Regions from separate parts of the Vibrio sp. 811 genome, predicted to be linked through region 4. Evidence: predicted binding sites of a transcription regulator. Region 4 holds the regulator's gene; each other region holds the start of a gene.
What was found. Region 4 encodes PurR, which represses purine synthesis genes. Its sites were predicted from a motif close to TNANGNAAACGTTTNCNTNA; they were not measured.
Positions count from the first base shown of each region.

Region 1: metK (methionine adenosyltransferase) is a predicted target of PurR. The motif match lies at 3,103-3,122, and genes of this name have one in related genera.
Region 2: R7Q46_RS15905 (uracil-xanthine permease family protein) is a predicted target of PurR. The motif match lies at 3,651-3,670, and genes of this name have one in related genera.
Region 3: R7Q46_RS05450 (phosphoribosylaminoimidazolesuccinocarboxamide synthase) is a predicted target of PurR. The motif match lies at 4,036-4,055, and genes of this name have one in related genera.

Region 1 is NZ_JAWOUB010000003.1:352,371-359,813, forward strand. It holds gene R7Q46_RS08445 (LysR family transcriptional regulator) at 1-866, shown strand, start outside; gene tkt (transketolase) at 958-2,952, opposite strand; gene metK (methionine adenosyltransferase) at 3,268-4,422, shown strand; gene R7Q46_RS08460 (DUF2189 domain-containing protein) at 4,825-5,622, shown strand; gene R7Q46_RS08465 (SprT family zinc-dependent metalloprotease) at 5,691-6,188, shown strand; gene endA (deoxyribonuclease I) at 6,339-7,034, shown strand; gene rsmE (16S rRNA (uracil(1498)-N(3))-methyltransferase) at 7,148-7,443, shown strand, end outside.
Region 2 is NZ_JAWOUB010000010.1:127,288-134,730, reverse strand. It holds gene spoT (bifunctional GTP diphosphokinase/guanosine-3',5'-bis pyrophosphate 3'-pyrophosphohydrolase) at 1-539, shown strand, start outside; gene trmH (tRNA (guanosine(18)-2'-O)-methyltransferase TrmH) at 592-1,275, shown strand; gene recG (ATP-dependent DNA helicase RecG) at 1,529-3,610, shown strand; gene R7Q46_RS15905 (uracil-xanthine permease family protein) at 3,838-5,226, shown strand; gene envZ (two-component system sensor histidine kinase EnvZ) at 5,298-6,590, opposite strand; gene ompR (two-component system response regulator OmpR) at 6,693-7,412, opposite strand.
Region 3 is NZ_JAWOUB010000002.1:353,282-360,724, forward strand. It holds gene R7Q46_RS05425 (DUF2786 domain-containing protein) at 179-874, shown strand; gene R7Q46_RS05430 (OmpA family protein) at 1,092-1,751, shown strand; gene R7Q46_RS05435 (J domain-containing protein) at 1,828-2,802, shown strand; gene R7Q46_RS05440 (hypothetical protein) at 2,980-3,162, shown strand; gene R7Q46_RS05445 (SulA-like leucine-rich domain-containing protein) at 3,575-3,967, shown strand; gene R7Q46_RS05450 (phosphoribosylaminoimidazolesuccinocarboxamide synthase) at 4,172-5,275, shown strand; gene R7Q46_RS05455 (alkaline phosphatase D family protein) at 5,354-7,027, opposite strand; gene R7Q46_RS05460 (hypothetical protein) at 7,358-7,443, opposite strand, start outside.
Region 4 is NZ_JAWOUB010000002.1:580,318-587,760, forward strand. It holds gene torR (two-component system response regulator TorR) at 1-111, opposite strand, end outside; gene torD (molecular chaperone TorD) at 378-1,025, shown strand; gene purR (HTH-type transcriptional repressor PurR) at 1,494-2,498, shown strand; cyclic di-GMP riboswitch class I at 2,786-2,875, shown strand; gene R7Q46_RS06445 (TfoX/Sxy family DNA transformation protein) at 2,992-3,582, shown strand; gene R7Q46_RS06450 (TVP38/TMEM64 family protein) at 3,697-4,383, shown strand; gene R7Q46_RS06455 (DUF2007 domain-containing protein) at 4,404-4,724, shown strand; gene R7Q46_RS06460 (alpha/beta fold hydrolase) at 4,756-5,559, opposite strand; gene glgA (glycogen synthase GlgA) at 5,669-7,126, opposite strand; gene glgC (glucose-1-phosphate adenylyltransferase) at 7,116-7,443, opposite strand, start outside.

The sequences.
Region 1 (7,443 bases), on a different contig from region 4:
TTGATGCGCTCAATCAGCATAAAAGTTTGACAGCCGCTGCTAAAGCCCTTAATCAGCCAAAATCAACGCTAAGTCGTCGCTTGGCACAATTAGAAGAAGACTTCGGTCAGGCTCTAACCGCTAGGCAAGGTAATCGATTAGTTCTGACAAGAGCTGGAGAAATCTTTGCCCACTACAGCCGCCAGATTCTTGAGTTAAGTGAAGAGAGTTATGATGCACTCCAAGGTTTAACGAACCAAGTTTCAGGGCCACTGCATATTGTTTGTCACACTGCCTTAGTTAGAAGCTGGCTCGGCGGCGTACTCAATCGTTTTCTTGCTGATAATCCCGATGTTAGAGTTCAACTTACCAGTGACTTTTCTGAGGCGCATCATGACCCAGATTTGTTCATCTGGCTCGGTGAACGTAAAGAGCTAGACTGGCGAAAAGAAGTGCTGGGGGTATTTCGCTATACGCCTTTTGCCTCTCCAAATTATCTAAAACAACATGGGCCTATACCGCACCCCAAAGAACTTGAAGCACATCCATGGATCGATTTTGGTTCAGTGCAAGAAAATGGATTGATGCTAGCACACCCTCAACACGGTGAATTCTTTTTAGAACCCTTTGTTAGTCGCTTATACAGCGACAACATAGCAATGCAAATAGACAGTATCGCGAATGGTCATGGTATTGGACTGCTGCCGACTTGGACAGCATGCGGCTATGAGAAACATCACCCAGGGCGAATCACACCTTGCTTAGAAGGTTGGCTTTCTGAGCCTATTTCCATTAACTGCTATACACCAGCAGGACGACCACCACTGCGCTTATCCGTACTTTTAGACTGCATTCACCAAAGCATTCCACAAGGTTGGAAAACCTGACAAAAATAAAAAGGCCATCATAATGATGGCCTTTCTAACTTTAGCGTTTAACAATCGTCGTTTACGTTTGACTGTTTAGACGGTCCTACAATTACGCTAGCAATTCTTTTGCTGTGTTCACTACGTTTTCAGTCGTGAAGCCAAACATCTCGAATAGCTGACCAGCAGGTGCAGATTCACCGAATGTTGTCATACCGATGATGCGACCGTCGAAGCCAACGTACTTGTACCAGAAATCAGCAATGCCCGCTTCAATAGCGATACGTGCCGTTACGTCTGATGGCAGTACAGATTCACGGTAAGCAGCGTCTTGTTTATCGAATGCATCTGTTGATGGCATTGAAACAACGCGTACTTTCTTGCCTTCTGAAGTTAGTTGCTCAGCGGCTTTCACTGCAAGCTCAACCTCAGAACCTGTTGCGATAAGGATTAGCTCAGGCTTACCTTCGCTATCTTTCAGGATGTAAGCACCTTTCGCGATGTCTGCGACTTGTTCAGCAGTACGCTCTTGTTGCGCTAGGTTTTGACGAGAGAAGATAAGTGCAGTTGGTGCATCTTTACGTTCAATCGCTAGTTTCCATGCAACTGCAGACTCAACTTGGTCACATGGGCGCCATGTGCTCATGTTTGGAGTTACACGTAGAGACGCCATTTGCTCAACAGGTTGGTGAGTTGGGCCATCTTCGCCAAGACCGATCGAATCATGCGTGTAAACTTGGATGTTCTGAATTTTCATCAGCGCAGCCATACGCATTGCGTTACGAGCGTATTCCATGAACATTAGGAATGTTGCGCCGTAAGGAACGAAACCACCGTGCAATGCGATACCGTTGATGATAGCAGTCATACCGAATTCGCGTACACCGTAGTGGATGTAGTTGCCAGAGAAGTCCTCCGTTTCTAGAGACTTAGAACCAGACCACATGGTCAGGTTAGAAGGCGCTAGGTCAGCAGAACCACCCATAAACTCAGGAAGCATTTGACCAAACGCTTCTAGTGCATTTTGCGATGCTTTACGTGATGCAATGTTCGCTGGGTTTGCTTGAAGATCAGCAATGATTTGGTTCGCTTTTTCTTCCCACTGTGCAGGAAGTTCGCCGTTTAGACGACGTTTAAGCTCTGCCGCTTCAGCAGGGTAAGCTGCAGCGTATGCTTCGAATTTTTCATTCCAAGCTGCTTCTTTCGCGGCGCCCGCTTCTTTTGCATCCCACTCAGCGTAAACATCTGCCGGGATCTCAAATGGGCCGTACTCCCAACCTAGGTATTCGCGAGCCGCTTGGATTTCATCGTGACCTAGTGGTGCACCGTGACAGTCGTGCGAACCAGACTTGTTAGGAGAACCGAAACCGATAATTGTTTTGGTACAGATAAGCGTAGGACGTGGGTCCGCTTTTGCTGCTTCAATTGCTGCGTTGATCGCGTCTGAGTCGTGACCATCGACTGCTGGGATTACATGCCAGCCGTACGCTTCAAAACGCTTAGGTGTATCGTCAGAGAACCAGCCTTCAACGTGACCGTCGATAGAAATGCCGTTGTCATCCCAAAACGCGATCAGTTTGCCTAGACCTAACGTCCCAGCAAGAGAGCATGCTTCATGCGAGATGCCTTCCATTAGACAGCCGTCACCCATGAACACATACGTAAAGTGGTCAACGATATCGTGACCTTCTTTGTTGAACTGTGCCGCTAGTGCTTTCTCTGCGATCGCCATACCAACAGCGTTAGTGATGCCTTGACCTAGAGGACCCGTTGTTGTCTCGATACCAGGCGCGTAGCCGTACTCTGGGTGACCTGGGGTTTTTGAGTGCAATTGACGGAAGTTTTTCAGATCGTCAATAGATAGCTCGTAACCGCTTAAGTGCAGTAGAGAGTAAATAAGCATTGACCCATGACCGTTTGACAGCACAAAGCGATCGCGGTCGGCCCACTCTGGGTTTGAAGGGTTATGGTTTAGGTGAGAGCGCCAAAGAACTTCAGCGATATCAGCCATACCCATTGGTGCGCCTGGGTGGCCTGAGTTAGCTTGTTGAACACCATCCATGCTTAGAGCACGAATTGCATTGGCAAGATGTTTACGAGACGACATGTCTGCTCCTGAGTACATTAAGCGAAACGAAAAGTAGGTCATAATTCTCTCAAAGCCCTGTTGGGTGTGCAAACGTTTTCCAGTCCAAAACCTCACAAATATTGCACCTTTCGCGCCAAATCGTTCGAAGTTCTTAAAATTATCAATAAATCAGGCAAACGTTTGGTTATAACAAAAACCAAAAAAGAGCTTGTAATTCGAGCAATCAAATTTAGAATAGACGTCTAGATGTAGATACACCTACAAAAATTAGTATTAATTTGCGCTGGAGAGTTTATCATTCCCCAGTTTTAAACCAGATATAGTGGAGCTAACATGGCTAAGCACCTGTTTACTTCTGAGTCAGTATCAGAAGGTCATCCAGATAAAATTGCAGACCAGATTTCTGATGCGGTTCTTGACGCGATTCTAGAGCAAGATCCAAAGGCTCGTGTTGCATGTGAGACTTACGTTAAAACCGGTATGGTAATGGTGGGTGGTGAAATCACGACTTCAGCATGGGTAGACATCGAAGAGTTAACTCGTGAAACCGTTCGTGAAATCGGCTACGTACATTCAGATATGGGCTTTGACGCAGATTCTTGTGCGGTACTAAACACAATCGGTAAACAGTCGCCAGATATCAACCAAGGTGTTGATAAAGCTGACCCTAAAGAACAAGGTGCAGGCGACCAAGGCATCATGTTTGGTTACGCTTGTAACGAAACTGAAGTACTAATGCCAGCGCCAATTACTTACTCTCACCGTCTTGTTCAAAAGCAAGCAGAAGTTCGTAAAAACGGCACACTACCTTGGTTGCGTCCTGATGCAAAATCTCAGGTAACATTCCAATACGATCAAGGTAACATCGTTGGTATCGACGCGGTTGTTCTTTCAACTCAACACTGTGACTCAATCTCAACTTCAGACCTGCGTGAAGCGGTAATGGAAGAGATCATTAAGCCAGTGCTACCTTCTGAGTGGATCAACAAAGAAACAAACTTCTTCATTAACCCAACCGGTCGCTTCGTAATCGGTGGGCCTATGGGTGACTGTGGCCTAACTGGTCGTAAGATCATCGTAGATACCTACGGCGGCGCAGCTCGTCACGGTGGCGGTGCGTTTTCTGGTAAAGATCCATCAAAAGTTGACCGTAGTGCAGCATACGCAGCACGCTACGTAGCGAAAAACATCGTAGCGGCAGGCATGGCTGACCGTTGTGAGATCCAACTTTCTTACGCAATCGGTGTTGCTGATCCAACGTCTATCATGGTGGAAACGTTCGGTACTGAGAAAGTACCTCACGACATCATCATTGAAGCGGTTCGTCAATTCTTCGACCTACGTCCATACGGTCTACAAGAAATGCTTAACCTTCTTCAACCTATCTACAAGAAGACAGCGGCTTACGGTCACTTCGGTCGTGAAGAATTCCCGTGGGAAGCGACAGACAAAGCTGCACTTCTACGCGATTTCGCTGGCATCAAATAATCAAGCCAAGCAAGAATCAATCAAGCCCTCGCCTATGGCGGGGGCTTTTTATTTTCAGCAACTTTTATCTAGTCATTTCGGCTCATACCGCCCTGCCCCACAAAGCAGTCCTGTTTCTCCCTCATTTTTATACCGAATAAATTTTAAGCAATTATTTGTAAATTATCCCATCTCCGCCAATAGTTAAAATATTGTTAATTCCAATTTAAATAGAGACGTCGGATGCTGGCGACTGTGGAAGCAACACTTAAGTAAAGACATGAGTTAAGCATCTTTATGGCCGATACCAAACTAAGCCAATGCTCAGATGTAAACTTGAAAAAGTCGCTTCAAGTTTGACTGAACAAAAACCGCTGTCAGTTGGTATAAGCGGATAATGTGGGAATAAATCAAGGAGGAGTTATGCCTCGAACTGTTAATCCATCGGACTTCCACAACAAGCGAAAGGAAGTGCCAGACAACGAATACGCCAGAACCATACCGTGCAATACGGTCAATCTTTCTGCACCTTTTCATTGGCTCGCATTAGGTCTGCATGATTTCGTGCGAATGCCGCTTATTAGTGCTTTCTATGGCATCTGTTTTATGGCAGCTGCGATAGGCATTGTTTTGCTCGTACAGTGGCAAGGCACACACTTAGTCGTCATGCCCAGTTTGATTGTTTACATGTTAATTGGTCCGTTTCTCGCGCTGGGCTTGTATGATGCCAGTTGGGAGAGAGAGCGCGGACACAAAGCAAGCTTGTTCCATTCAATGAAAGCGATCGGTCGTAACTCAACATCTCAATGGGCGTTCGCCGTGTTACTCGCAGTGTGTATGATATTTTGGATGCGCATTGCCGCTCTACTTCATGCGCTCTACCCTTCTGTTCAAGGGGCACCTTTAAGTGAGTTCCTACCCTTCCTTGTCATCGGCTCTTTAGTTGGCTTTGTTTTGGCTTGTGTGGTGTTTAGCATTTCAGCCTTTTCTATTCCTCTCATGATGGAGCGTCGCGTAGACATGATGACCGCTGTATTTACCAGCTTTAATGCAGTGAAATCCAACATTCCAGCAATGATTGTTTGGGCAGCGATCATCTGTGGCGGTATTCTTATCGGCTTTGCGACCTACGGGATCGGAATGTTGTTTACCATGCCAATTCTAGGCTACGGTACATGGCACGCTTACCATGCCACCATCAAGAAAAAACACACACCATAATTAACTGATGCTATGATCTGGCCCTCGCAAATGCGGGGGCTTTTTTATTTAATTTATCGAGGTGAATTGTGGATATAGAACTCAGCTATAAAGCCAAGCAAGTGATGGCGGGCTGTATCGCGATGGCGGAACAAGCTTTCAAACGTTCTTTCCCGATTCCAACAATCACCTTCGACGTCCGTGGGAAAGCGGCAGGAAAAGCCTACCTTCAATTAAATCAAGTACGCCTAAACCCTGTTTTATTTCGCGAAAACACCCAAGCATTCTTAGATGAAGTCATTCCTCATGAAGTAGCACACCTGATTACTTATCAGGTTTACGGGCGAGTAAGGCCTCACGGTAAAGAATGGAAAGGCGTCATGGAAGCCGTATTTAACGTACCAGCCAAAACCACTCACAGCTTTGAAGTAAAATCCGTTCAAGGTAAAACCTTTGAGTATCGTTGTGGTTGTATGACCTACCCTCTATCGATTCGCCGTCATAATAAAGTGCTGCGCAAAGAGGCGACGTACTCTTGTCAAAAATGTCGCCAACCACTTAACTTCACCGGCATTCAATTATCGTAGCCCTTACCTCATAGTGTTACTTGCGTTCCCAAAATAAAAATCGAGTTGATCAAAACCTTCCCTTCGCCACTTATTGTTAACTTACTCATCACTAAAGCTATTTTATGCGTGTTATCATGAATAAAGTCATACTTTATAAAGACTTTTATCATGAAATACTTACTCTCTCTGTTGCTTATCGCGCTTTCTAGCACTGCGATTGCCGCGCCACCGAGCTCATTCTCTGCAGCCAAACGTGAGGCGGTCAAAATTTATCAAGACCACCCAACAAGCTTCTACTGTGGCTGTAACATTCAATGGCAAGGCAAGAAAGGCTTACCCGATTTAGCCTCTTGCGGTTACCAAGTCCGTAAACAAGAAAAACGGGCTGCACGAATCGAATGGGAGCACATTGTTCCTGCGTGGCAATTTGGCCACCAGCGTCAATGCTGGCAAGATGGCGGACGTAAAAACTGTAAGAAAAAAGACAAAACTTTTCGTTTGATGGAAGCAGACTTGCACAACCTAACTCCTGCTATTGGTGAAGTAAACGGTGACCGTTCGAACTACAACTTCAGTCAATGGAACGGTATGGATGGCGTGAGTTATGGTCGCTGTGAGATGCAAGTGAACTTTAAGCAGCGTAAAGTCATGCCACCAGACCGTGCGCGTGGTTCAATTGCTCGTACCTATCTATACATGAGCAAAGAGTACGGTTTCAAACTGTCGAAGCAGCAAACGCAATTAATGAGTGCTTGGAACAAAACCTATCCTGCCGATAAATGGGAATGTGAGCGTGACGAGCGCATTGCAAAAGTACAGGGCAATCACAACCCATTTGTTCAAGAAGCCTGCCGCGCACTGTAACCTCCGACCTCGAAGCGTTTCAATTACTGATATTGAAACGCTTCTTGCCCCTTGTTTTTTCGGTGCAAAGCATCCATGTTAGGGTTTAAGTTTATTCTCTTGCTGGAAATCTCATGCGTACCCCTCGAATTTATCATCCAGAAACCATTCATCAACTTGGCTCACTTGCTTTAAGTGACGACGCAGCAGGCCATATCGGTCGTGTTTTGCGCATGAAAGAAGGCCAAGACGTTCTCCTTTTTGACGGCAGTGGCGCAGAGTTCCCAGCGGTTATCAGTGAAGTCAGCAAGAAATCAGTTTTGGTTAACATCACCGAGCGTGTAGAAAGCAGTATTGAATCCCCTTTAGATCTGCACCTTGGTCAAGTCATTTCACGTGGCGATAAGATGGAGTTCACCATCCAAAAGTC
Region 2 (7,443 bases), on a different contig from region 4:
GATTGGGTGAGTTGATGAGCATTGTGATCGCACGTCGTCTCCTTGGTGACACCGAAGAGCTCACGACAACAAGTTCAATCCCAACGGACTCGAAGAAGAAGCTTCCGATTCGTGGCGCAGAAGGCTTATTGCTGACGTTTGCAAATTGTTGTCATCCTATCCCAGATGATCACATTATTGCTCACGTATCGCCTGGTCGTGGTTTGGTTGTTCACCGAGAAACATGTCCGAACGTTCGTGGTTATCAGAAAGAGCCAGACCGTTATATGGCTGTCGCTTGGTCTGAAGACTACGATAAAGAGTTCATTGCTGAACTTAAAGTCGACATGCTTAACAACCAAGGTGCTCTTGCAGAACTGACCAACGTGATCTCGAAAACAGGATCAAACATTCATGGCCTTTCAACGGAAGAACGTGATGGTCGTCTATACACTGTGACTGTGCTGTTGACGACGAAAGATCGTGTCCACCTTGCTGGTATCATGCGTAAGATTAAGGCAATGCCTCAAGCAACCCGAGTCAGACGCAGAAAGAACTAACCTCTATCGCCACCTACTCTGTTAGGTGGCGATTTTTTATACCTCAATAAATATGAACCTAGAACGTTACAACCGTATTCACCAAGTCCTAAAAACTCGCCAAACTGATCTGACACTTTGTCTCGAAGAAGTACATAAGCCAAACAACGTCTCTGCTGTGATCCGCACCGCTGACGCGACAGGCTTACACAAAGTTCACGCAATTTGGCCAGACAAAATGCGTACGCTGAGCCATACCTCAGCTGGCGCGCGTAACTGGGTTGAAGTGGATACTCACGATTCGATTGAAACTGCGATTACCGAACTCAAAGCGCAAGGTATGCAGGTTTTGGTGACCAATCTTTCGGACACCGCCGTCGATTTTCGCGAAATCGACTACACCAAACCAACGGCAATCATTTTAGGCAGCGAAAAGGTTGGCGCTTCGGAGCAAGCCAAACAGCTTGCCGATCAAGACATTATTATCCCGATGGTGGGCATGGTGCAGTCACTAAACGTATCGGTTGCCAGTGCCGTAATTTTGTATGAAGCGCAACGTCAACGTGAAGCCGCAGGCATGTACGACCGAGAAGAAAGCGCTCTGCCTAAAGAGACAATCAACCGTATTCTCTTTGAACGTGGTCACCCAGTGCTGGCAAAGGTCGCGAAACGAAAAGGGCTCGTTTACCCACCACTCGATGAAGAAGGTCAAATCATCGCCGATGACGCGTGGTGGCAAGAGATGCAAAGCAAGTAACAGACTTTCGTCATCCTGAACGGCGGCGAAGGAGCGTGGTTCAGGATCTAATTCTCAAATATACAGATGCTGATAGTGTTAACTTCAGCGACATACTTGTTGGAAATAGAATCCTGATGTCGCTAAAGCTCCTCGGAATGATAGGTTATCAGTCAAATCATGACACTAACTAAAGCATGACTATTTTTTCCTGTACAAAAACACAGCTCCATGGTTAACATACTTCTATGTTAACCATTTTCTTGAGCCCTCTATGTCCGCCCAAATGTTATCTGCCGTCCCATTAACCTCCCTTTCTGGAGTTGGCGCGAAAGTCGCAGAAAAACTCGCCAAAGTTGGCTTACATAGCGTTCAAGATTTGCTGTTTCACCTTCCGTTACGCTACGAAGATCGTACTCGTATTTACCCTATTGCCAAACTGCATGCTGGCCTTTGGGCGGCCGTGCAAGGTAAGGTCATGGCAGTCGACACTATCTTCGGTAAGCGCAAAATGCTAACGGTAAAAATCAGCGACGGTAATGGCACTATCACGCTGCGCTTTTTCAACTTTACCGCAGCCATGAAGAACAATTTCACGCAAGGTAAGTTAGTGCATGCTTACGGTGAAATTAAGCGCGGTGGCATGGGTTTGGAAATTGTTCATCCTGACTACAAGTTTTACGTCAGTGAGCAAAAGCCCGATGTAGAACAGAGCTTAACCCCTGTTTATCCCACCACCGATGGATTGCGTCAAATCACATTGCGCAACCTTACCGAACAAGCTTTAGCCCTGCTTGATAAAACCGCAGTGCAGGAATTACTTCCAGCGGGGTTGTATGACCATCAAATCACGATGTCGCAAGCGCTGCACACCATTCATCGCCCACCACCAACCATTAATTTAGATGAGTTTGACGAAGGCAAACATCCTGCCCAAATCCGCTTGATCATGGAAGAATTGCTCGCACAAAACTTATCGATGCTAGCGGTGCGTAGCAAAGGTCAGAAGGATTCAGCGCTACCTCTCGGTCCTTGTAATAAACTAAAAACGCAGCTTTTAGCCCAACTGCCTTTCTCTCCTACAAACGCTCAAACCCGAGTAGTACAAGAGATTGAAGCCGATCTAGAAAAACCGCACCCAATGATGCGATTAGTGCAAGGCGATGTTGGTTCGGGGAAAACGTTGGTTGCCGCTTTGGCCGCTGTTAGAGCCATTGAGCATGGCCATCAGGTGGCACTCATGGCGCCAACCGAACTATTGGCCGAGCAACACGCTATCAACTTCGCAAACTGGTTTGAAACAATGGGCATTCAAGTCGGTTGGTTAGCGGGCAAACTCAAAGGTAAGGCAAAGGAAGCCGAGCTGGCTCGTATTGCCAGTGGTGAAGCGCAAATGGTAGTGGGTACTCACGCGCTATTCCAAGAGCACGTTGAATTTCATCACCTTGCCTTGGTCATCATTGATGAACAGCACCGCTTCGGTGTCCATCAGCGATTAGAATTGCGTGAAAAAGGCGCAAAACAAGGCGCTTATCCTCATCAGTTGATCATGACGGCGACGCCTATTCCTCGAACCTTAGCGATGACCGCTTACGCCGATCTGGAAACTTCCGTGATTGACGAGCTACCACCGGGTCGAACGCCGATTCAAACCGTTGCCATTCCTGATACAAAACGTGACGACATCGTCGAACGTGTCCGAAATGCCTGCTTAAACGAAGGCAAGCAGGCATATTGGGTGTGTACCCTGATTGATGAGTCGGAAGTATTAGAAGCGCAAGCCGCGGCAGATACCGCAGAAGAGCTTCAACGTAAACTGCCGGACGTAAAAATTGGTCTAGTACACGGACGAATGAAGCCGGCAGAGAAACAAGCGGTGATGCAAGATTTCAAAGACAATAAACTGCATTTGCTGGTCGCAACGACAGTAATTGAAGTTGGTGTGGATGTGCCAAACTCTAGCTTGATGATCATAGAAAACCCTGAACGTCTTGGTTTGGCACAATTACACCAGTTAAGAGGTCGCGTGGGCCGAGGTTCCGTTGCTAGCCATTGTGTGCTGCTGTACCACTCTCCGCTGTCAAAAACCGCGCAAAAACGCCTCGGAGTACTACGTGAAAGTAACGATGGCTTCGTCATTGCGCAGAAAGACCTAGAAATTCGTGGCCCTGGAGAACTATTGGGTACAAAGCAGACAGGTCTTGCTGATTTCAAAATCGCAGACTTAGTTCGAGATCAACGCCTGATTCCCGAAGTTCAGCGTATTGCGCGTCATATTCATGACAATTACCCGACTAACGCAACAGCGATTATCGATCGCTGGTTGGGTGAGCGGGATATTTACTCCAAAGCGTAATGATTGAAAGCGAGCCAAATGGCTCGTTTTTTAACACGCCAAAAGCAAACGTTTGCTTTTTGAGTAAATCTCTCTATAATCGCGCACAAATTTTTAAGTGTGTTAGATCACACTCCACCAACCTGAGTTGACTCTGATTAACAGCAATCACAGGTAACGACGTCAACTCCACCCTGCTCTCCCATTCAGCGAGAACTAGGGAAATATTGCGACTAGCGAGACAAACAATGACAACTTCAAACCGATCTTCGGAACTGGTCTATCAACTCAACGATCGACCACCTTTGCCTCAAACCATTTTTGCCGCACTTCAGCACTTATTGGCGATGTTCGTCGCGGTTATCACTCCGTCACTGATCATCTGTCAGTCTTTGGGTGTACCAGCAGACCAAACGAATACCATCATCAGCATGTCTTTGTTTGCGTCAGGCGTGTCTTCGTTTATTCAAATTCGCACCGTTGGCCCAATTGGCTCTGGTTTGCTCTCTGTTCAAGGCACCAGCTTTAACTTTTTAGGTCCTATTATTGGTGCAGGCCTATCGCTGAAAGCCGGTGGAGCAGACATCAGTACCATGATGGCTGCCATTTTTGGTACGATTTTAGTCGCATCATTTGCAGAAATTTTTCTATCTCGCGTGTTGGAGCATGCCCGCCGAATCATCACTCCGCTTGTTTCAGGCATCGTCGTCACTCTTATCGGTCTCACACTGATTCAAGTCGGCTTAGTATCAATGGGCGGTGGCTACGCAGCATTAAATGAAGGAACCTTCGGCAGCTTAGACAAACTTGCTCTGGCTGGGACGGTACTTGGATTAATTGTGATTTTAAACCGCTCGAAAAACCCATACATCCGTGTGGCTTCAATCGTGATTGCGATGCTAGTGGGCTACATCATGGCGTATTTTATGGGGATGGTAGATACTTCTCAGCTAGGCGCAACCGAGATCGTAGCACTGCCCGTACCAATGCAATATGGCTTATCGTTTGACTGGTCTCTGTTCATTCCGCTGGTACTGATTTTCTTTATTACCGCACTAGAAGCCATCGGTGATATTACCGCAACATCTGAAGTGTCTGGTGAGCCAGTAAAAGGCCCAGTGTACATGAAACGCATTAAGGGCGGTGTGTTAGCAGACGGCTTAAACTCTGCAATCGCAGCCGTTTTCAACAGCTTCCCGAACTCAACGTTTAGCCAGAATAACGGCATCATCATGCTAACAGGAGTCGCGAGCCGCTACGTGGGTTACTTTATTTCTGGCATGTTAGTGATTCTTGGCTTGTTTCCTGGCGTCGCTAGCTTTGTTCAGCTGATTCCTGAGCCAGTACTTGGCGGCGCAACGATTGTCATGTTTGGTACGATTGCTGCCGCTGGTGTGCGTATTATCTCTCGTGTTGAGCTCGATCGCCGCGCAATTCTGATCATGGCCTTATCCTTCTCAATGGGACTTGGTATCGCACAAAAACCAGAGATCCTGCAATTTATGCCAGAATTTATTAAGAGTATTTTCTCAACTGGTGTTGCAGCAGGTGGCATCACAGCGATCATTTTAAATCTACTTCTGCCAGAGAAACTGGAAGACGAAGATGAACTTCCTCAGGAAGTGAAAGAGTCTTAAGATTATTGAGAATAAGAAAAGCCCAACCTATTTAGGTTGGGCTTTTTGTTTAAAGGGTGCAGGCCATCGACTTACTTGGTAGGAAAGCTGATTTGAGCGATTAAACCGCCTTCACTGCGATTACGCATCACCACAGAGCCTGAATGTTGGCTGATTATACGCTTCACAATCGCCAACCCTAGCCCAGTGCCTTCACTACCGCGAGCGGTGTCACCACGCGTAAAGGGTTCAAATAACCTCGCGATTTGAGAATGCTCGATACCCGGTCCATTGTCCTCTACTGAAATCCACACTAGCTGCTTATCTGCTGTCACACCAGTGCTGATTTTGACCCAGCCATTGCCATAACGTAGCGCATTCACAACTAAGTTACTGATCGCCCGCTTAATCGCAATCGCGCTTCCTTTGGCTGGCGGCAAGTTAAGATTAAGATCTGTTTCAATTTCAACCTCATAGCCACCTTCAGAACTGGCGACGTCACTGGCAATCGTACTGATATCAACCGCTTCAAACGATTCTTGGTTCACCGGTTTGAGATAATCCATAAACTGACTGATGATCTCATTACATTCTTCCGTATCGCTAATGATCCCCTCCGCAAGATAGCTGTCCTCAGGAGACATCATTTCTGTTGCTAGGCGAATACGCGTCAGAGGTGTTCGTAAGTCATGGCTAATCCCTGCCATTAATAAGGCTCGGTCTTCTTCTAGCTCTTGAATACCTTTCGACATTTGATTAAAGGCTCGAGTTACAGAGCGAATCTCCGATGCGCCTTTCTCTGCTAAGGGGGGCGGGATCTCACCTCGACCGACGTCTTTCGCGGCTCTCTCTAAAGCCAAAAGTGGACGGTTTTGCAAACGAATAAACAACCAACCACCTGCAATGATCAGCAGCGCCATAATCAAGCTGTTACGAAACAGCGGGGCAAAATCTTCTTCTTGCAGCTCAGATAACGGAATACGAATGATGGAGTTCGGCAACTTTTCGATGTGCATCCACAAAATGTAACTTTCATCGCCAAGCAATAAGCGCACTTCTGTGGGCGAACCCAGCTCTTGGCTCATTTCTTCAGACATCAAATCAATCGACATTGCGTGATGAAATTCAATCGCCTTATCGCTATCGAGACTATGAACCGTCACCCCTAATCTTTCTAACAATTGACGCCTTAACGGTGCATCAGACTTTAAAGGTCCTTCATCATCAAGCACCAAATTGAGCTCATGGGCGAGAATTTTATTGAACTGCTGCAAACTCGGCATCAACGCGTAGTTAAAAACGGCGTAGTAAGAGAAAACTTGGCTCGCGAGAAGCAAAGAGATGAACAGCAGAATAGATTGTGTCAGTGAACTTCGGATGCGCATGGAACGTTCCTAGTGGTCCTAATCGCGAAATTTCAGCCTTCAAAGGGAAGGTAATGAAGGCTGAAGTTGCTATAGCCAAGTGCTGGCTATGGAGTGAAGAGGTTACACCTCTTTGCCGTCTGGGACGAAAACATAACCTAGGCCCCATACGGTTTGAATGTAGCGCGGCTTGCTCGGATCGTCTTCTAACATGCGACGTAAACGTGAGATTTGTACGTCAATAGAACGTTCCATTGCAGAATATTCACGGCCACGCGCCATGTTCATCAATTTGTCTCGTGACATTGGCTCACGCGCATTCATCACGAGCGCCTTTAGGACAGCAAACTCTCCAGAGGTGAGTGGCATTGCCTCGTCACCGCGGAACATCTCGCGAGTGCCTAGATTGAGTCGGAATTCCCCGAACTCCACCACTTTTTCTTCCGTGCTTGGTGCACCCGGCAACTCTACGGTTTGGCGGCGTAATACGGCCTTGATGCGAGCCAACAATTCGCGTGGGTTAAACGGTTTTGGCAAATAATCATCCGCCCCTACCTCAAGACCTACGATGCGGTCCACTTCATCACCTTTCGCGGTGAGCATTAAGATTGGCAACATATTGTTAGCGTGGCGTAGACGACGACAAATTGACAAACCGTCTTCACCTGGCAACATTAGGTCCAGCACCATTAAGTGAAAGTTTTCGCGCGTTAGTAGGCGATCCATCTGTTCGCCATTGGCGACACTTCGTACCTGAAAACCTTGCTCAGAAAGGTAACGCTCCAATAGAGCACGTAAACGAGCATCGTCATCAACCACTAAAATTTTATGATTTTCTTGCATTGAAACATCCTTTCAGAAGCGTCTATTGTCG
Region 3 (7,443 bases), 230 kb from region 4:
TTAGACACAAGTACGACTTCATACTGATTACGACGAACTAAAACGCCAGCCTCGCTTAATGCGAGGCTTCTTTTTATGTGCTGAAATTATCTTCAGTCCCACCTTGTATTTCGTTTTTATGTCAAAAAAGGTAATATGTCTGACTTCATAAATTTTCTGCTTTCGTTATTGGTTGTCGATGGATAAACAAAAAGCTCTGAAAAAAATCGCCAAGTGCTTAGAACTGGGCAATTCCGCTAATGTTAATGAGGCTGCCAATGCTATCAAAATGGCACATCGCCTCATGCTTAAATATGGTCTCGATAAAGACGATATTGAGTTCATCAGAATGGGAAAAACACAATCTTCTCATCTGCTACCAGCGAACATCAGTTCTACCATATTGCGAGTGATTCGCGGCATTAACACAAAATTCGGTGTCGAAGCAGTATTGTTGAATCACAAAGGGCTCAAACGTGTCGAATTTATCGGTGAAGCAGATCGCGCTATTTTTGCTGCATTTGCTTTCGATATTGTTTATCGCGAGATGAACGAAAGTACCGGACAATTCCGAAACAGCTTTGCTGGCACCGGCACCTCTTCTCAGGAAGTGACTCGCCGTGTGAACTCATTTGTATCTGGCTGGGTGGAAGGCGCGATTGAAAAATTGCCAATTATTTCTCCAGATGAAGAGTCGGCCAATAAAATTAATGACTATATTGATAAAGAATTCCAAAACATTGACCGCGAAACGTTCAAGAAGCAATTGAAAGAAGCAATGAAAAACCTAACTGAAGACTACGAAGTGGGCTTAAAGAAAGGTAGAAAGGTTTCAGTTAACCGTGGAGTGGGCGGCGAACAAGCACGCAAAATGTTGGGCGATTCATCGAAATAGCCAGAATAGTAAAGGATTCACATAAGCAGCAATGACTTCGATGTCGATGGGGCTTACTTTGAGAGCTTTGGCAGTATTGGTAGGAATTTTCTTACAGAAACTCTTATCAATCTTACTTTCTCATAACAAATATTAATGCTTGTTTATTCATAATTCGCATCCCATTATGAGGCATGGTTTCGCCTCAGTTTTATACGGAGATTTTCCCTTGAAAAAGATGCCTATTGCACTAGCTCTAGTGCTAGCTCTTACTGGCTGTCAAGCCACTCAACGCCAAAATGCAACAACGGGTGAATACGAAACTAACTCCACCACGCAAGGCGCGCTTATTGGTGCGATCGCTGGCGCAGCAATCGGCCTAGCAACGGGTGATGATGCTAAAGAACGTCGTCAGCATGCACTCATTGGTGCAGCCGCAGGCGGAGCGACTGGCGCTGGCGTTGGTTACTACTTTGACCAACAAGAAGCGGAATTACGTCGCGCTTTGCTAAACTCTGGCGTACAAGTTCAGCGTGTTGGTGAAAATCAGCTTTTACTGCGTATGGAAAACGGTATCGGCTTCTCTTCAAGCTCTTACCAACTTGATGCTAGTATCCATAACACTCTACGCGGTGTTGCTCGCATCCTAGTTGAGTACCCAGATACCAGTCTCGTTATTGATGGTTACACGGATAGCACAGGCAGTGAGTCATACAACCAAACGTTGTCAGAGCGCCGTGCAGAGTCCGTACGTCAATTCCTAGTATCTCAAAACGTTGCACCTGGTCGTGCAATTGCACGCGGCTACGGCGAACGTAACCCAATTTGCTCAAACCAAACTTCTGAAGGTCGTGCGTGCAACCGTCGTGTTGAAATCCAGATCTTGCCACTGAAGTAATTTGGTTGCACCATAACGGTAATAATAAAAAATTACCGGAGCAGGCCTAACCATTATCGTTAGGCCTGACATATTAATGTCTGTCAAAACGTCTGCCCTACTCTGCTTATTTAGCCTTAGCTTTTCTGGCTACTCACTTGCCTCTCAAGCTCCAAATGACCCCATCGAACAATACGAGTACGCACAACAATTATTGGCATCAAACGAAGCTGAAGCCTCACCAGAAACGCGCTACTGGCTAGAGCAATCCGCCAACCAAGGTTACCTCCCTGCACAAAAACAGCTCGCGAACGACTTTGCTAAAGGGATAAATGGCGAAAAAAATGAAACACAAGCGTTATATTGGCTAACCTCTATCGCACTCAATGACCCAACCGATCGTGGCTTTCTTCTCGCCGATTTTATTCAGCGCAATCCAGATAAGGTCACAACTTCTCAATTGACTGAAGCCTTGTATCAAATGGCTTCTCAGCATAATCCAGCAGCAGAACAAGCTTATAATCAACTGTTAGAGCTGCGCTTCAACCAACTGCGAGCTAAACAAGTCTCGCAAATAAAGTCGCTCGATAAAAAGGCGGAGCAAACACAAGAAGAGAAAAGCACAGTTGCAACCCCCAAAGTAGAACACTCGCAGTTTCTATGGCTGATTTGGCTAGCGGCGATACTCATCATCAGCGGCTTAAGTTTCCTCGTGATCAAAAAACTCAAGCAGAATAGAAAAGCGCGTGAAGCCAAAGGGGAAAGCCAAAATCAACGAATGGCGGAAAAAATAAAAGAGCTAGAGTTTACGAACAAGCAACTGAAGCGTCAGTTAGAGAAAGTATTCAGAGAATTTAAGAAATCCAAAACTCAGGCAGAAAACCATAAGCTAAGCGTCGCGTGTGCTATGTTTGGCTACACACCACAAACCATCCCTGATTTACAGGCAATCAAGCTACGCTATAGACAGTTATCAAAGCTTTATCATCCTGACACAAGGGGCAGTGAAGAAGAAATGAAGCGACTCAATCATGCCTTTAAGCTCGTCTCACAAAATGTTACAAAACAGTAAAAATAGGTCAGGATACTTTGGCTACCATGCTTTTATTCCCATATAATCAAACACCGCAATCGATCTCCCTCTCAAAGAAATTAACAGACATTTAACTTAAGTCGCGCTTTTATGCCATAATGCCCGGCGCAAAATAACACCTAACGACTCAAATTAATCTAGGTGGGGAGAAAATCAATGTTCACTGAAGAAGGCACCTGTGATTGGTGTAAAAAACCTAGTCTTGTAACTCGTCACGATTATTTAGATGGCAAGCACCACTACTCATGTAAAGCTTGTTACGATATGGCAAAAATCGACGTGCGCCTATTTAACCAAGGCGAATTGCAAATGCGCGAACGTTTGCAACGAGCGAGCTAAGCAAGACGGAATCAATGGAACTGATTTTCAAAAGCGCCTTTTATAAGGCGCTTTTTTGATCTCCCAAGCCTATTTCCAATCTCTATCTCGTATTCCCTCCTATCCTACATAGCATGTCGCATCGGTTATCAGCCCTCTTCCACTGTATACAAACCACTGTCCGTGAAAAACACCTGTATATACAGTAGTAAACCCCTGTATGTCTCTCGTCCAACTTTCTACTCACCTCACATTTTTAAATTGATGTTAGACATATCAGAAATAAAAAATAAACAAATAAATTCAATTACTTAAAGTAAAATTCTTTTATTTCCTTTTCAAAAAACCGCAAATAACTTTTGAGAAACTTGTTGATCAGGTCGCCAAAACAAACTACTGTATAGGCATACAGCATGTATAAAGGAACAGTAAGATGCAGTTACAAAGTCAATCTCATACATACTCTCGTTACAACGTATTGGCACAAGCAACTAAGCCCATGGCCGTTTCGGATCAGCTTCTATCTAAGCTGGCTGTTTTATCGCAGCAGAAACAATGGATTTTGTTTACAGCAGACTGCCCTCGTCCAGACTTTGAACAACTCACTGCTTCTAATATTTGCTGTAAAAACGTTATTCAAATGAAGCCCTCTCAACAGCTTTCAGAAGTCGAGATCGTGATAAAAGCCATCCGATCAGGCAATGCCAGTGCTGTTGTCGCATCCAATAAAATTGCACTTATGAATCAATCTATGTTGCGCGACATGGCGCAGCGCTATCAGTGTGAAGTCTTTTTCGTCGAAGGCAGAGTTAATAAGTACCACTAATAAGTTCGACGTTATCCATCCTGCATCTCGCCTCCTTTTTAAGGGGGCTTTTTTTTGTATTAAAGAAAATAGGCAAACGTTTGCTTTTTCTCTGGCGAGTTAAAATAGTTCTGGTATGATGCCCACATTCGATTTATTCAGCGCCCACATTTTGCTGAATATCTTCTCTTTCTGACGTTTGATTAAGATGATAGGAATGTCGCAATGAGCCTTGCTAATCAAGTACTTGCCGTCAATGACGACCTGCCAATTCGCACCCATAAACCCGTTCATAGTGGAAAAGTTCGTTCAGTTTACTGGTTAACTGATGAAGACAGCGCCCGACTGATCAAAGAAAAAGGATACAATGTCGCGCCAGATGCGCCTTTGGCTATCATGGTGATTAGCGACCGAATCTCTGCGTTCGATTGTATTTGGCATGCTGAAGGTGGTCTTAATGGTGTCCCGGGTAAAGGGGCTGCGCTTAATGCGATTTCTAATCACTGGTTCAAACTGTTCAAAGAAAATGGCTTAGCAGATAGCCATATTCTAGACATTCCTCACCCTTTTGTTTGGATTGTACAAAAAGCCAAACCGGTAAAAATCGAAGCCATCTGCCGCAAATACATCACGGGTTCGATGTGGCGCGCTTACGCAAATGGCGAGCGCGAGTTTTGTGGAATCCAACTTCCTGAAGGGTTAGAAAAAGACAAAGCACTGCCAGAGTTGCTAATGACCCCATCCACAAAAGGCATTCTAAAAGGCATTCCCGGTGTGCCAGAAGCGGATGACGTTAATATTACTCGTCAAAATATCGTAGACAACTACGAAGCATTTAACTTCTCAAGTGCGGACGATATCGCACTCTACGAAAAACTGCTGAAAGAAGGCTTTAACGTTATCAGCCAAGCATTAGAAGCAATTGACCAAATCTTTGTCGATACCAAATTCGAATTTGGTTATGTTCATGATGCTGCTGGCAATGAAAAGCTGATTTACATGGATGAAGTGGGTACACCAGACTCGTCTCGTATATGGGATGCTAAAGAGTACCAAGCAGGTCACATCGTAGAGAACTCAAAAGAAGGTTTCCGCCAGTTCCTACTTAACCACTTCCCTGACCCAGATATCTTGCTAAATAAAGAACGTATGCCAGAGCGTGAAGCACTCGCTCGTGATAATGCTTTACCCGTCGAATCTTTGATGGCGATTTCGAGCACCTACATTGGTATTGCCGAGAAGATTACAGGCAAGCCGATTCATTTGAGTGAGAATCCGAAAGCGGAAATCATCGAAGTTCTGAGCAAAGAATACGGATTGATTGACTAGCACTGTCGCTAGATTGCTAAATGCTTTCCAATAAAAAGTCCGCACTAGCTTGCGGACTTTTTTCGTATTAGGCTCAGTTTAGCCGATATTTAACGTAGTGCCATCTGTTGTAGAGGCTGACTTGGTCGTCACCTGATATGTTTTGTCTTTAATCGTTGATACGAAATACCAGGTCGACTCTGCCTTGTCGGGCGTAAAAGTAACGCGCATAAAGCCACGCTGTTTGATGTCTGCCCACTGTAATTCTGACACTAAGTGCGGCAGCGTGTATTCCATTTGAGCGATCGCAACAGGGTCTAACGCGAGGTAGGCCTCTAACCCAGGGGAACTCACAGAGCTAGTCGCAAACTCTACCCCGATAGGATGCTTAGATACGTCTTTAAGCTCACTTGCCCATGCGTTGTGCGTATCTCCTGCCAAACAGACAAAGTTACCACTGCTGGCTTTGGCCAGTTGATAAACGTTCTCTCGCTCAACGTAGTAACCATCCCATGCATCTAGGTTATATGGCAAAGCAATGGTATCTAAACTTGGGTCAGAGAGATAACCCGTAATCGCAGAGTTTACCGCTAATAACGCCTCTGTTTTTTGTTCTTCAGTGGCAGTAAACAATTGAAACATCGCGGTCATAACCGAACTTGGCAACTCCATACGAGACATTAACACTTGTTGCCCTAGCACATTCCAAGTTGCGTCGTGCGTACTGAACGCATCCATCAGCCAAGCGAGTTGGTCAGCGCCTAACAGCTCTCGGTCTTGACTGCGCGACTGGGCAACTAAACCGCCAATAGCTTCCATCGTTGGTGAGCTGAGCGAGAAATAATCCAACGGTTTATCACGCCCCACAAGTCGCGTGTCGAGCATCATCAAATTGACTAAACTTCCAAACGAAAACTGACGGTAAATCAGCATGTTTGAGAAAGTGTTTTCACGAACGGGCAACCATTCTGTCCACGCGGCAGCCGCAGATGCACGACGATCATTAAAACTGCCTTCCTCTTCTTGATGGTTTTCCGCACCATTTTTCCAAGTATCATTTGCAAGCTCATGGTCATCCCAGACAGCAATCATTGGTAGGCTCGCATGTAACGCTTGCAGATCAGCATCTTGGCGATATTGCGCATACCGTTTTCGGTAATCATCTAAGGTAATACATTCAGTGCCTTTGCTTGGCTCTCGCCCTAGTGCCTCAGCATCTTCACTAGCGTAGCCACCAGCACCATACTCATAAATGTAATCACCGAGATGAAGCACCACATCAAACGGGTCTTGCTCATGTTGATTTAAAATCTCTCGATACACATGGAAATAGCCAGCAGGATAGTTTGCACAAGAAACAACCGCCATGGATGCCTTTTCTACACCATCCTCTGGTAATGTTTGAGTTTGCCCGACTTCGCTAGTGACATCTCCAACCATGAATCGATAGTAGTAGCGAGAATTTGCGTTGAGATTTTGAACATCGACTTTTACCGTGAAATCTCGGCTCGTGTCTGTGGCAAAAGTGCCACTTTGCACGATATCAGTAAAATTTTCGTTAGATGAAACTTGCCAGCTTACATCTGCGTAGCTTGCTGAGGTCGTAACACGAGTCCAAATGATTACTTGTGTTTGAGTAGGATCTCCACTCGCCACTCCGTGCTCAAAGGTAACCGCAACAGATTCACTAGCATCGCTACCACAGCCCACCAGCCCGGTAACAATCGCCGTTGAAGAGGCAGCTTTCATAAAGTCTCGACGAGACAAAGACATATTGACTTCCTTTCTTATTGTGTTTGTTTTTATGCCCAAATGACGTGGTGACTCAATCATCCTTGTATGCCAATAAGGGACGTTAATTCGAACTTACAGTACCAACCACTTAGTCGGTAATTTGTCCTAAAAACACAAAGTTAGAAGCTAGTTATGACAATTGCATTTCCAAACGTTACATTTTTGTTAATTTAAGTGCAAATACTCTATATTCATCACACTTCCTAAGACCTGTGACAAAAACCTCAAAATAAAAAAGCGACCTACTTTGAGGTCGCTTTTCATTGCACTATTGTTAAGTAGTACATCGATGAAGTGGAAATACTCAGCCTAAAACTTGATGTTAAGAACATCTTGTTCTGACGTGTCCACCTTCAACTGACTGCGAGATTCTATGTACTCGATTTGCTGAACAT
Region 4 (7,443 bases):
TTCTGCGCCACTCTCTGCTTCGCTGACTTGGTAGCCCTCATTTTGGAAATATCCCGCAAGCTTACTACGAGTTACAACATCATCTTCTACGACTAATACGTGATAGCTCATTTACACCACTTTTCTGTCTTCTTATTATCCAAGACGTATTCTATTCATAACTAGTAACATTTCTAGTCATAGATACATTAAAACGCAAGATTTAGCGTTTTTATTGATTCAAAACAAGCTTGCCCATTGCTATTAATAAACGGTCATTTTTGACCATAAAACATAACAATTATAGTTACTGCTATTCATTTTAATTGATTACACTTAGGGGATATCCCTAATTGACTTTGTGATGCATGACTTGAAGCATCATTCAGGAGCCCAAAATGCAAGAAGTGAAAGCTTTTAATGAAAAACGCGCTGAAATTTACTGGTGGTTTTCGAGCTTGTTCGCAAAAGAACTAACAGAGAAAGAATTGGAAGCCTATCACAGTGTTGAAATTCGCAGTTTTCTCGCAGGTTTAGGTGAAAATGAGTCGCTAAAACCAGCCGTTGATAGCCTAGTTGATGCGCTGAATCGGTTACAAGATCGTGAAGATGCACAACTAGAGCTTGCAGCTGACTTTTGTGAACTGTTTTTGAAGACAGAAAAATACGGCGCTCTTCCTTACGCATCCATGTACATTGGTGAATCAGGTTTACTGAATGACAAGCCAGCTGAGGAAATGGAAAAGTTGATGACTGAATTTGGCGTTCAAGTAGACGAAAACCTAAAGGAACCTGCGGATCACTTAGCCGTTGAGCTCGACTTTCTCGGGAACATGATTATCCGCTCAAACGAGCTTGAACAAGAAAAACACATGGAAGAAGCCTTCGTTAAACAAAACGACTTTATCCAGCAACAATTGATGTCTTGGTTACCTCAGTTTTCAGACAAATGTAAACAATTCGACGAATTTGGATTTTACTCGAGTGTCGCGAAACTATTAGTTGCATTTTGTAAACTAGACAGCGCCTACGTTCTTGGTGAATAATTGCCGCCTATTTTTAGGGAGCCTGCCTATCGGGCTTCCTGTATGCCTGAAAGTGACCAATTGTAAGTAACTTGGGTATAATATTCGTTTGCCTTAACTTAGCGCAAAGACGCTTGGTTATTTAGCAGTCAAAATGTGACTTCAAATACACAAATCTCTTGCTGAAAACATTGCTAGTCAGTCCACATAGGGCTAAAATGTGAGCGCAAACGATTAAATATGATTTATATGTAAACCGCTGAAATATAGCGGTTTTTGTGTTTTCTTAACAGGTTGATGGCAATTTCTCATCAGATAGAAAAAAGATAAAATTCATCGACCGATGCTGCTACGCACCCTTTTGTCGCACTTGGATCAACCGCTGCCGAGACACTTAGCGCCAATTTTATATTGCTAGGTGTGAAACCATTAGAGCATCAGGTACATCCAATACGACATATTTCAGTAGCTCGATACAGGACACCATTTATGGCCACGATAAAAGACGTTGCTCGCTTAGCCGGCGTTTCCACTACGACAGTTTCGCACGTTATCAATAAAACGCGTTTCGTTGCAGAAGCAACGCAAGAAAAAGTAATGAAAGCCGTTGACGAGCTGAATTACGCGCCAAGTGCCGTTGCACGCAGCCTAAAATGCAACTCAACTCGTACGATTGGCATGTTAGTAACTCAATCAACTAACCTATTTTTCTCAGAAGTGATTGATGGCGTTGAGAGCTACTGTTACCGCCAAGGCTATACTCTGATTTTATGTAACACAGGCGGGATTTACGAAAAACAACGCGATTACATTCGTATGCTGGCTGAAAAGCGCGTTGATGGCATCCTAGTGATGTGTTCTGACTTAACCGAAGAACTAAAAGAGATGCTTGACCGTCATGCGGACATTCCTAAAGTGGTCATGGATTGGGGCCCAGAGAGCTCACAAGCAGACAAGATCATGGATAACTCAGAAGAAGGTGGCTACATTGCAACCAAACATCTGATTGACAATGGTCATACGGATATCGCTTGTCTAAGCGGTCATTTTGAAAAGCTTGCTTGCCAAGAGCGCATTGCAGGTTTCCGTCGCGCAATGAGTGAAGCGAACCTAGCTGTAAATGAAGACTGGATCCTTGAAGGTAACTTTGAATGTGATACGGCCGTATTAGTTGCAGATAAAATTACCGCAATGGACAAGCGCCCGACGGCGGTATTCTGTTTTAACGACACAATGGCTCTAGGCCTAATGAGCCGCTTGCAACAAAACGGGATCAAAATTCCTGAAGATATTTCAGTGATCGGCTACGACAACATCGAGCTTGCGGAATACTTCTCTCCACCGCTAACGACTATCCACCAACCTAAACGTCGTGTTGGTAAAAATGCATTCGAAATTCTACTTGAGCGTATCAAAGATAAAGAACACGAAAAACGAATTTTCGAAATGCAACCTGAGCTTGTAATTCGAAATACTGTGAAAAAAATGAACTAAATTTCACTGTATTTAACCGTGTTAAATAAGCGCTCTACAGGGGCGCTTATTTTTTTGGGAAAATTAAGTGTTCTCTAATACTTCACACAGCTCTAATAACAATTGACTAACGTTAACTCCCTGTTTTATATAAATGTAATATATATTAAGAACTCCTTTTCAAAGGCCAATTTGCACCTTTCCATATGCAAAATAGAGCATTCAATCTATCATTTTTATTGAACCGAAATCACACTTTTAACGCTAAACCGTGATGTTAATTCAATATAAGAAGTATGCTCATTGTGTCACGCACAGGGCAAACCATTCGAAAGAGTGGGACGCAAAGCCTCCGGCCTGAACCATATTACGATATGGAAGGTAGCGGGGTTACCGATGGCAAGTGTGTAAGCAATGACTTTACTCTGTAATGACATTGTTTTTACGCATGTTTGCTACTCTCTCGGACCTGACTTTTGGTGGCGTAATATTAATTACACCGAGATAACAAAACATGGATAAACCGATACTCAAAGACTCTATGAAGCTATTTGAGGCACTTGGTAATATCAAGTCGCGCTCAATGTTTGGTGGCTTCGGACTATTCGCTGATGAAACAATGTTTGCACTAGTGGTAAACAATCAGCTTCATATCAGAGCAGACCAAAAAACTTCATCTGACTTCGAGAAACAAGGGCTAAAGCCTTACGTTTATAAAAAACGTGGCTTTCCAGTCGTTACAAAGTACTACGCTATTTCCAGCGATTTATGGGAATCAAGCGAACGCTTAATCGAAGTAGCGAATCAATCATTGAAAAAGGCAAAGCTTGAGAAAGAACAGCAAGCAAGTACAAAGCCTAACCGTTTGAAAGATTTGCCTAACTTACGACTGGCTACCGAGCGCATGCTAAAAAAAGCCGGCATCGAATCCGTAGAGAAGCTTGAAGAGGAAGGTGCGCTTAACGCCTATAAAGCGATAAGAGATACGCACTCTGCAACCGTCAACATTGAGTTGCTATGGGCACTAGAAGGTGCTATCAACGGCACTCATTGGAGTGTAGTACCTCAAGCTCGCCGAGATGAGTTGATGAACGCCCTCCAATAAAAGTCGGCCTAAAAACTATCTTGTAAAACCGCAGTCTAATCTGCGGTTTTTTTGTGAAATTTTTTCGGTTTTCCTACTGTCTTATTACATATATCCCAAATTGGAATCAAAATTATGAATAAGAAACTGATATTAGGTCTCATCCTACTAGCGGCTATCGTCTTTTTAGGTATTAACTTTGGCCAGTATTTAACCTTAGAGAATGCAAAAGCCCAACAAGAAGCACTAACTACATACATCGATCAGAATTTTGTATTCTCGGCTGCGATTTACTTTTTTACCTACATTGCAATTACCGCTTTTTCTATCCCAGGAGCGGCAGTAGTCACCTTACTTGGTGCAGCCTTATTTGGTTTTTGGACAAGCTTGCTACTGGTTTCTTTCGCTAGCACTATGGGGGCAACACTGGCCTTCTTGAGCAGCCGATACTTATTGCGTGACTGGGTACAAAACAAATTCGGAAATAAACTCAACGCAATTAATCAAGGTGTCGAAAAAGACGGAGCTTTTTATCTATTTTCCTTGCGTCTAATCCCTGTATTCCCTTTCTTTCTAATCAACTTACTGATGGGCTTAACACCGATGTCTGTAGGTCGATTTTATCTCACTAGCCAAATAGGTATGCTGCCAGGCACAGCCGTATATCTGAATGCAGGTACTCAATTAGCAACAATTGAAAGCCTATCGGGCATTGTTTCACCCGCAGTATTAGCGTCTTTTGCGCTATTGGGACTATTTCCAATCATCACTAAATGGGTTATGAATAAAGTAAGGCCGACACCAAGTCAGCAAAACTTGTAATTGGTGAAGTGGGTATTTTGATGAAAATATTTATCGCTAAAAACCCAGCAGAAGCACACATTGTATGTGAGCTGCTTAAAGTGGAACAAATTTACTGTGAAGTTCGCGGAGAAGGTATTTTCGGCTTAAAAGGAGAACTGCCGTTTGGTGATGATACCGATCCTTATGTGTGGCTTTTTGACACTGCACAAAAGATGAAAGCTGAAGAAATAGTAAAAACATATCGAAAACAATCCGATAGGCATGAGTATCAAGATTGGCAATGCCCAAAATGTCATGAAATAAACGAAGGGCAATTTGGTGCATGTTGGCAATGTGGATATCAACTAGGAGAGCTATAGCGGCTCTCCTATTCAGTGGATGCACTCAGTTTTAAGCACATACAGCTTGCTGTTTAATAAACTCGATGGAGTGTTGATTGAAGTCTTCTGGACGCTCTACATTGCATACATGACCACAATTCGGGATTTCTCGTAGAATGCTGAGTTTATGTGCTGCAACCATTTCTTTGACAGGTTTAATAAACATGTAATCCCTGTCGCCCATTAAGTAAAGAGTCGGAATGGGTAACTCTCGATCTTTAAAATATTTCATTAACGGATTTACATCAGCGGCAAGAATAAACCAACGTTTAAATTCTTTTTGGCAAAGCTTCTTGGCTTCGCGAATAAAAAGGTGGCGAGATTCTCGTTGGCTTCTTTGAGGCATAACAATATAAGCGAACAGTTTGTAGAGCCACATGTACGGTAGGATATGCTTACAAAAATTACCTAATTTCACCAATATCTGAGAACGAGTGTTAAGCCTTGTGACAGCACCGCCGAGCACCATCGAACGTACGCGCTCTGATGACAATTCAGCAAGGTTTCGAACAATAATAGTACCAAGCGACATACCGACAAAATGAGCGGATTGGATCTTTAAATGGTCCAATACTTTCAAAATATCTTGGGTAACTTCCGTAAAGGTATAACGGCTAGCAATGAGCTCTTTAAGTAACTGATTTGACTTTCCATGACCTCTTAAATCGATCAGCAATAAGTTAAAGTGTTGCTTGTAAGCTTTAATTTGCTTGAACCAGATAGAAGAGCTACCACCAGCACCGTGCACAAATACAACCCACTCATTACTAGTAGGGTGCAAATAGGTTTTATGAAAAAGTAGCGGCTGGGTCATATTGAGTATCAAAAAGATCGTGCTATTGAGTAAAAAGCCATCCTACCACACTCCCCTTACTCAAGATAATAAAGGCACCTCATTCGGTGCCTTTCGTTACAATTTTAAGTCAAACTAACGCTGAGTGGTAAAGCTGCAAATAAGATTCTGCGGCCTTTTGCCAACAAAAGTCTCGTTGCATCGCGTGCAACTGTACTTTATTCACTTCAGGCTCGTTTTGAGCGTAGAGCAACAGTGCCCTTAGCATCGTTAACAACAATGCCTGCGGTGTCGGTTCGAAAAAAACAAACCCCGTTGCTTCAGATGGGTTTACATCATAATCGCTAACGCTGTCCTTTAAGCCACCAACACCGCGTACTATCGGTAATGTCCCATAAGCCATACTATAGATTTGGTTTAAGCCACATGGTTCAAACTCAGAAGGCATCAAGAAGAAATCAGAACCAGCTTCAACGATATGCGCAAGTTCATTGTCATACGCTTCTACAAAGGCAAATTTGCTAGAAAACTGCGCGGCAACCTCTCGTAGCTGAGCGGCAAGAATAGGGTCTCCGGTCCCAACGACAACTAGCTGAACATCGTGCTTCAAAAAATCGGCCAAAGCAGGCAACAAGTAATGAACGCCTTTCTGCTGGGTCAATCGACAAACCATACCGAACATAGCTACATTTTTTTCGGGCAAATTTAGTCGTTGTTGTAATGCTTTTTTACAAGCTTTCTTCCCTTGCGACATACTTTGCTGGTCGGCGCAGTAATTAACTGGCAAGTAAGTATCCGTTTCCGGGTTCCAAGCACTGTAATCACAACCGTTCAAAATACCAACTAAGTCCTGCGCGCGTTGCTGAAACTCCCAAGCCATTCCATGACTGCCAAGCTCTGTTTTGAGTTCCTCTGCGTACGTAGGGCTGACCGCGTTTATCTTATCTGCATTCATTACACCAGCTTTGAGCATCGTAATATGCGTTGCACTCACCGCAGCATCGGGAACGTTTCTACAATGAAACTCTGGCAAACACTGCACGTCTTCATAACTAAATACGCCTTTAAAGACCGCATTGTGAATTGAAATGACGCTTTTAGTATGAGCAAAAAACGGATCATTGCCATACCTGTGCTTGAGCAAAAATGGAACAAGACCTGTGTGCCAATCGTTCGCGTGTATGATATTAGGTTGAAAGGCGAGCTTGGGTAACATGTCGAGACATGCTGCACTAAAAAACGCAAAGCGCTCGCCGTTATCAGTATACGCTTGGTTGTTCTCCGCATACATTGATGGTCGATTGAAATACGGCGGACAATCAATCAGGTAAACAGGATTTTGACCTAACATGAGCCGCAAAACTCGGTACTCCGTATGCGGCCATGATGTTAATTCTGTTTCTAATACAACTTCTGCGTCTGCGAGTTTATCAATACTGCTGTACGCAGGGATGGTAATTCTTACGTCTTGCTGTAGGTTTTGAAGGGCTTCCGGTAGTGCCTTGGCAACATCTGCCAAGCCACCACTTTTAATGAGGCCTTCAACCTCAGAAGCTACAAACAGAATAGATAAGTTGTTAGTAGCCAACTCGAGCTCCTTTCGGAATAACAACAATGCCCTCCTCAGACACGTGGAAGTGTTTTTTATCTTCTTGAAGATTCACACCAATCTGAGTACCAGGAGCAATATCGGCATCCTTGTCGACAATCACACGACGTAAAACACAGCCTTCGCCAATTTTTACGTCACCAAGAAGTATACATTCGCTGATATCGCAAGCAGAAGCAATATTACTGCGAAAACCAAGCACCGACTTTTCGATTCTTGAGCCTCTAACATAGCTGCCATTACACACTAAACTATCGATTATCTGCACACGACCATTATCAGAGTCGGTAAATGTC